2 linked regions of the Azospira inquinata genome follow. The protein of the gene in region 2 interacts with the protein of the main gene of each other region in a pairwise test. Links are inferred from orthologs where the notes say so. Each region holds a gene or a part of one and is shown on either strand. Other genes may lie near its edges.

What was found.
Region 1: the proteins of odhB (region 2) and lpdA interact in binary tests that used the Escherichia coli proteins (3 or more experiments, as listed by UniProt). The link is inferred for Azospira inquinata from one-to-one orthologs.

Annotation. Positions count from the first base shown.
Region 1 is NZ_CP064782.1:827,457-830,714, reverse strand. What follows is about bases 94-3,037. They hold lpdA (dihydrolipoyl dehydrogenase), read right to left. Parts: upstream 2,482-3,037; coding sequence 706-2,481; downstream 94-705. Other genes in these bases: aceF (dihydrolipoyllysine-residue acetyltransferase), read right to left, coding at 2,494-3,037; Azoinq_RS03665 (hypothetical protein), read right to left, coding at 94-450. In the rest of the region: more of Azoinq_RS03665, read right to left, coding at 1-93; more of aceF, read right to left, coding at 3,038-3,258. UniProt on the Escherichia coli protein: Lipoamide dehydrogenase is a component of the glycine cleavage system as well as of the alpha-ketoacid dehydrogenase complexes.
Region 2 is NZ_CP064782.1:2,986,709-2,989,855, reverse strand. Bases 14-2,846 are described here. They hold odhB (2-oxoglutarate dehydrogenase complex dihydrolipoyllysine-residue succinyltransferase), read right to left. Parts: upstream 2,115-2,846; coding sequence 912-2,114; downstream 14-911. Other genes in these bases: Azoinq_RS13565 (2-oxoglutarate dehydrogenase E1 component), read right to left, coding at 2,138-2,846; lpdA (dihydrolipoyl dehydrogenase), read right to left, coding at 14-812. Outside these bases: more of lpdA, read right to left, coding at 1-13; more of Azoinq_RS13565, read right to left, coding at 2,847-3,147. UniProt on the Escherichia coli protein: E2 component of the 2-oxoglutarate dehydrogenase (OGDH) complex which catalyzes the second step in the conversion of 2-oxoglutarate to succinyl-CoA and CO(2).

The sequences.
Region 1 (3,258 bases), 2.2 Mb from region 2 along the record:
TTCCTGCACCAGGGCGTACATGGCCCGCACGGCGAAATTGGCCAGGGTGGCCCGGTTGCTTTCCCGTTGCTTGGGGTCTTTGAAGACCAGCAGGAGCCGGTCCAGGGTCAGCCGGTTGGCCAGGGCCGCCTGATGGAAATAGGTTTCCAGGGGCCGCAGGCTTTGCTCGGCGGCGTAGTCCTGCTGCTTTTGCGCCAGATAGGCATCCAGGCACAGCACGGCGGCGGGCTGGGCGAATTCGTCCAGGCGTTCCACCGCCCGGGCTAGGGCCGTGGGAGGCAATTCGGCGGCCAGCCGGTCCGGATTGCCCAGCCACAGGCCCAGCTCCTGCAAGGTCTTGCCCGGATTGAGCACGGGGACCTGGGCCAGATAGGCGGCGATGGCTTTTTCGCTGCCCAGGGGGTGGCTCACGTCTTCGGAGCGAATACGGGACAGTATCCAGTTCAACATGGGGCGGTGGCTGCCTTGGGGGGTCGTCGATGGGGGCGGCGAACTCCGGAAATATTAGGGGACTATGACTTTTGTCTGGCCGATTATCTTAGCCCCGGGTAGCTAGCTATGTCAGTGACCCATTCCACAAATTTTTGACATTTATACCCTTTTACCTTGGCTTTACCAAAATGGGCAGCAATTCCGCAGACAGGATGGGGACGAGGCCAAAAAAAAACGCCGCCCGCAGGCGGCGTGGGTATACCCGAAACGGGCCTATTTTTTCCGGGCCGGGGGCAGATCGGTGCAACTGCCATGGGCCGCTTCTGCCGCCAGTCCCACGGATTCGCAGAGGGTGGGATGGGGATGGATGGTCTTGCCCATATCCACCGCATCGCAGCCCATTTCCACGGCCAGGCACACTTCCCCGATCAGGTCGCCGGCCCCCATGCCCACAATGCCGCCCCCCAGTAGGCGCTGGCTGGCCTGGTCGAAGAGCAGCTTGGTGAAGCCGTCCTCCGCCCCGTTGGCAATGGCCCGGCCGCTGGCGGCCCAGGGGAACAGGGCTTTTTCGTAGGCCACCCCGTCCGCCTTGAGCTGTTCCTCTGTCTTGCCTGCCCAGGCGATTTCCGGATGGGTGTAGGCCACGCTGGGAATTTGCAGCACATCGAAGGCAGCCCGGGCCAGCTCCGCCTTGCCCTGCACTTCCCCAGCCGCCACCTCCGCCGCCACATGGGCTTCGTGGACCGCCTTGTGGGCCAGCATGGGCTGACCCACGATGTCCCCGATGGCAAAAATGTGGGGCACGTTGGTGCGCAGCTGGGCATCCACGTTGATGAAGCCCCGTTCGGTGACGGCTACTCCGGCGGCTTCGGCGGCGATTTTCTTGCCGTTGGGGGTGCGCCCCACGGCCACCAGTACCAGGTCGAAGGCTTCCTTCTCCCCCGTGGAATAGGTGACTTCCACCCCTTCCGGTTTGGCTTCGGCGGCGGTGACCCCGGTGCCCAGGAGAATGCGGTCGAAGCGGGGGGCATTTTTCTTTTCCCACACCTTGACCAGATCCCGGTCGGCCCCGGGCATGAGCTTGGGCCCCAGTTCCACCACGGTAATGCGGGCCCCCAGGGCGCTATACACCGTGGCCATTTCCAGACCGATAATGCCGCCGCCGATGACCAGCATTTTCTTCGGCAGGGTACGCAGTTCCAGGGCGCCGGTGGAATCCACCACCCGGGGATCGTCCTTGGGCATGAAGGGCAGGGCCACGGGCTGGGAGCCGGCCGCGATGATGGCCTTCTGGAAGCGCACCACCTGACGGGTACCGTCGGCGGCGGTGACTTCCAGATGATGGGGGTCGAGGAAGCGGCCTAGGCCTTGGAGATGCTGCACTTTGCGGCCCTTGGCCATGCCCGCCAGACCGCCGGTGAGCTTGCCCACCACCCGGTTTTTGTGTTCCCGGAGCTTATCCAGATCCACCTGGGGTGCCCCAAAGCTCACCCCGGCGGCGCTTAGATGCTGGGCTTCTTCCAGCACCTGGGCGACGTGGAGCAGGGCCTTGGAGGGAATGCAGCCCACGTTGAGGCAGACGCCCCCCAGGGTGGGGTAACGTTCCACCAGTACGGTGGAGAGTCCCAGGTCGGCCGCCCGGAAGGCGGCGGAATAGCCGCCGGGCCCGGCGCCCAGCACCACCATGTCGCAGCTTACGTCCGCCTGGCCGGCAAAGCTGCCCGCTTCCGGGGCTGGCGCACTGGCCGTTGGCGTGGGGGCGGCGGCGGGGGCCGCCGGGGCGCTTTCCCCTTGGCTGGAGGCGGTCGTGGCAACGGCTTCCACCAGGGCGATCACCGAGCCTTCGGAAACCCGGTCCCCCAATTGCACCTTCACTTCCCGGATGATCCCGGCGGTGGGGGCGGGCACGTCCATGGTGGCCTTATCCGATTCCAGGGTGACCAGGGCGTCATCCACCTGGACCGTGTCCCCGGCTTTGACCAGCAGCTCGATCACCGGCACATCTTTGAAATCCCCGATGTCCGGCACTTTCACTTCGATCAGATCCATATCCGTCTCCCTTTACAGCATGACCCGGCGGAAGTCCGCCAGGAGCTTGGCCAGATAGACGTTGAAGCGGGTCGCCAGGGCCCCGTCGATGACCCGGTGGTCGGCGGTCAGGGAGAGGGGCAGCATGAGCCGGGGCGCGAAGGCCTTGCCGTCCCAGACCGGCTTCATCACATTCTTGTTCACCCCCAGAATGGCCACTTCCGGCGCATTGATAATGGGGGAGAAGTAGGTGCCGCCGATGCCTCCCAGGCTGGAAATGGTGAAGCAGGCCCCCTGCATGTCCGCCGGTTTGAGCTTGCCGTCCCGGGCCTGTTTGGCCAAGGAACCGCTTTCCTGGGCGATTTCCACGATGGACTTCTGATCCGCGTTTTTCACCACGGGCACCACCAGACCGTTGGGGGTGTCGGCGGCAAAACCGATGTGGAAATACTTTTTCAGCACCAGATTTTCCCCATCCAAGGAGGCGTTGAACTCGGGGAATTGCTGCAGGGCCCGGACGCTGGCCTTGATGAGGAAAGCCAGCATGGTGAGCTTAATGCCCGCCTTTTCGTTTTCCTTGTTGAGCTGGACCCGGAAGGCTTCCAGGTCCGTGATGTCCGCGTCCTCATGGTAGGTCACGGCGGGAATCATGGCCCAGTTGCGGGACAGATTCTGACCGGAGATTTTCTTGATGCGGGACAGGGGCTGGGTGTCGATTTCCCCGAATTTGCTGAAATCGATCTTGGGCCAGGGCAACAGATCCAGCCCACCGCCCAGGGAGCCGCCAGGAGCCGCAGC
Region 2 (3,147 bases):
AGGGACTGGGCCTTGCCGTCCTTGTCCGTGTAGGCAATGGCCACGCCCTTCTTGCCAGCCTTGATGTCGCCGATCTTGACGCCCATCTGGAAGTTCATGCCTTGCTTGGTGAACAGCTTCAGGGCTTCCTTGGCCACGTCCTGGTCAGCCATGGGCAGGAAATCGGGAGCCATTTCCAGCACCGTGACTTCGGAACCCAGACGGCGCCACACGGAGCCCATTTCCAGGCCGATCACCCCGGCGCCGATGATGGCCAGGGTCTTGGGCACGGACTGCTGGGCCAGGGCCCCTTCGTTGTCCATGACCACCTTGTTGTCCACCTTCACATTGGGCAGATGGCGAGGCTTGGAGCCGGTGGCCACGATGACCTGCTTGGCTTCCACCACTTCTTCACCCACCTTGACCTGCCAACCGGTACCGCCCTGGCCCACGAAGCTGCCGTGGCCGTTGAGCTGGGTCACCTTGTTTTTCTTGAACAGGCCCTTGATGCCGGAGGTCAGCTGGGTCACCACCTGATCCTTGCGGGCCACCATGGCGGGCACGTCAATGCTGGGCTTGCCAATTTTGATGCCCTGACCGGCAAAGCTGTGAGCCGCTTCCTCGAACAGGTGGGAAGTGTGCAGCAGGGCCTTGGAGGGAATGCAGCCCACGTTCAGGCAGGTGCCGCCGAGCCGGGGTTCCCCCTTGGGGTCCGCATAGGGATTGGATTCGCAGCAGGCTACGGAAAAGCCCAACTGGGCCGCCCGAATGGCCGCCACATAACCGCCGGGGCCGCCGCCGATGACGAGAACGTCGAATTGCTTGTTAGACATGGAACACCTCTTTAGACGAGGAGACCGCGGAGAGGGGGAAGGCTTCTGGCCTTCGCCTCCCGGCGATCTCCGTGCGTTAGGGATTAAGGAAAGGCGGAATTAGACCCCGAGGAGCAGGCGGGTCGGATCTTCCAGGGCTTCCTTCATGGCCACCAGGGCAAGCACCGCTTCCCGACCGTCAATGATCCGGTGGTCGTAGGACATGGCCAGATAATTGATGGGGCGAATCACCACTTGGCCGTTTTCCACCACCGGCCGTTCCTTGGTGGCGTGAATGCCCAGAATGGCGGATTGGGGCGGATTGATGATGGGGGTGGAGAGCATGGAACCGAACACCCCACCGTTGGAGATGGAGAAGGTGCCGCCGGTCAGTTCTTCAATGGACAGCTTGCCGTCCTTGGCCTTGGCGCCGAATTCAGCAATCTTCTTTTCGATTTCGGCGATGGACAGCTGATCCGCGTTACGGATGATGGGCACCACCAGGCCCCGGGGGGAACCCACGGCAATACCGATGTCGATGTAGCCGTGGTAGATAATGTCCGTGCCATCCACGGAGGCATTGACGATGGGGTACTTTTGCAGGGCAGCCACGGCCGCCTTGACGAAGAAGCCCATGAAGCCCAGGCGCACGCCATGGGTCTTTTCGAACTTTTCACCGTACTGCTTGCGCAGAGCGATGATGGGCCCCATGTTCACTTCGTTGAACGTGGTGAGGATGGCATTTTCGTTCTTGGACTGGATCAGCCGTTCGGCGATCCGGGCCCGCAGACGGCTCATGGGCACCCGTTGTTCGGACCGTTCGCCCAGGGGGATTTCCACGGCGGGAGCGGCCACAGGAGCGGGCTTGGCCTGGGCAGCCACCGCATCTTCCTTGGTGACCCGACCACCCCGGCCGGAGCCTTCCACGCTGGCGGCGGACACACCCTTTTCTTCCAGGATCTTGCGGGCAGCCGGGCTGGCGGTACCAGCGGCCACGGCAGCGGCAGGGGCCGCCGCCACGGGCGCGGGAGCAGCCGCAGGTGCCGGAGCGGGAGCCGCAGCAGCGGCACCGGCAGCCGCCTTGGCTTCCGTATCCAGCTGGGCGATCACTTCGCCCGCCACCACGGTTTCCCCGTCGCCCTTGATGATCTTGACGATCACCCCAGCGTCGGGAGCCGGCAATTCCAACACCACCTTATCAGTTTCAATATCAATCAGGTTTTCGTCCCGGGCGACAGCTTCGCCTTCCTTTTTGTGCCAGGAAACCAGGGTCGCTTCGGCGACGGACTCGGAGAGTTGCGGCACTTTGACGTCGATAATCATGATCTACGTATCCTTGTGTCTCGTTAGTTAAGTTTGCCCAGGGCTTGATCCACCACAGCCTTTTGCTGTTCCACGTGCTTGGCCAGGTAACCGACGGCCGGCGCGGCGGCGGCCGGACGAGCCACCACGTGCAGGGTTTGCCCCTTCTTCAGGGCCGCTTGCAGCCGGTGGGTCTTGGCGTACCAGGCGCCCTGATTGAGGGGCTCTTCCTGGCACCACACCAATTCCTTGGCATTGGGGTACTTGGACAGCTCTTCATCAAAGCGGCGGTCGTCGAAGGGATAGAGTTGTTCCACCCGAAGCAGAACGATGTTGTTCAGCTTGCGTTCGTTGCGGGCGGTCACCAGGTCGTAATAAATTTTGCCGGCGCAGGCCACGACCCGGGTCACCTTCTTGGCATCCACCTTCTCGGTTTCACCGATGATGGTCTGGAAGGTGCCGTTCGCCAGTTCGTCCAGGGAGCAGGTGGCCAGGGGGTTGCGCAGCAAGGACTTGGGCGTCATGACGATCAAGGGCTTGCGTTGCTTGCGCACCATTTGCCGACGCAGCAGGTGGAAAATCTGGGCCGCGTTGGAGGGGTAGCAGACTTCCCAGTTGAACTCGGCGGAAAGCTGCATGTACCGTTCCAGGCGGGCGGAGGAGTGTTCCGGACCTTGGCCTTCGTAGCCGTGGGGGAGCAGCAGGGTCAGACCACAGGCCCGGCCCCATTTGGCTTCCCCGGAGCAGAGGAACTGGTCGATCACCACCTGGGCGCCGTTGGCGAAGTCGCCAAACTGGCCTTCCCAGATCACCAGTTCATTGGGTTCCGCCGTGGCATAGCCGTATTCAAAAGCCATGACCGCGTTTTCGGACAGCACGGAATCGAAGCACTGAATGGTGGCCTGCTTGTCTTGCAGATTGGCCAGGGGCACGTAAATGCCCGAATCCCACTTTTCCCGGTTTTGATCGTGGAGAATGGCGTGGCGGTGGAAGAACGTTCCCCGCCCCACGTCTTCACCGGTAATCCGAATGCCGTAGCCGGAGGTGAGCAGGG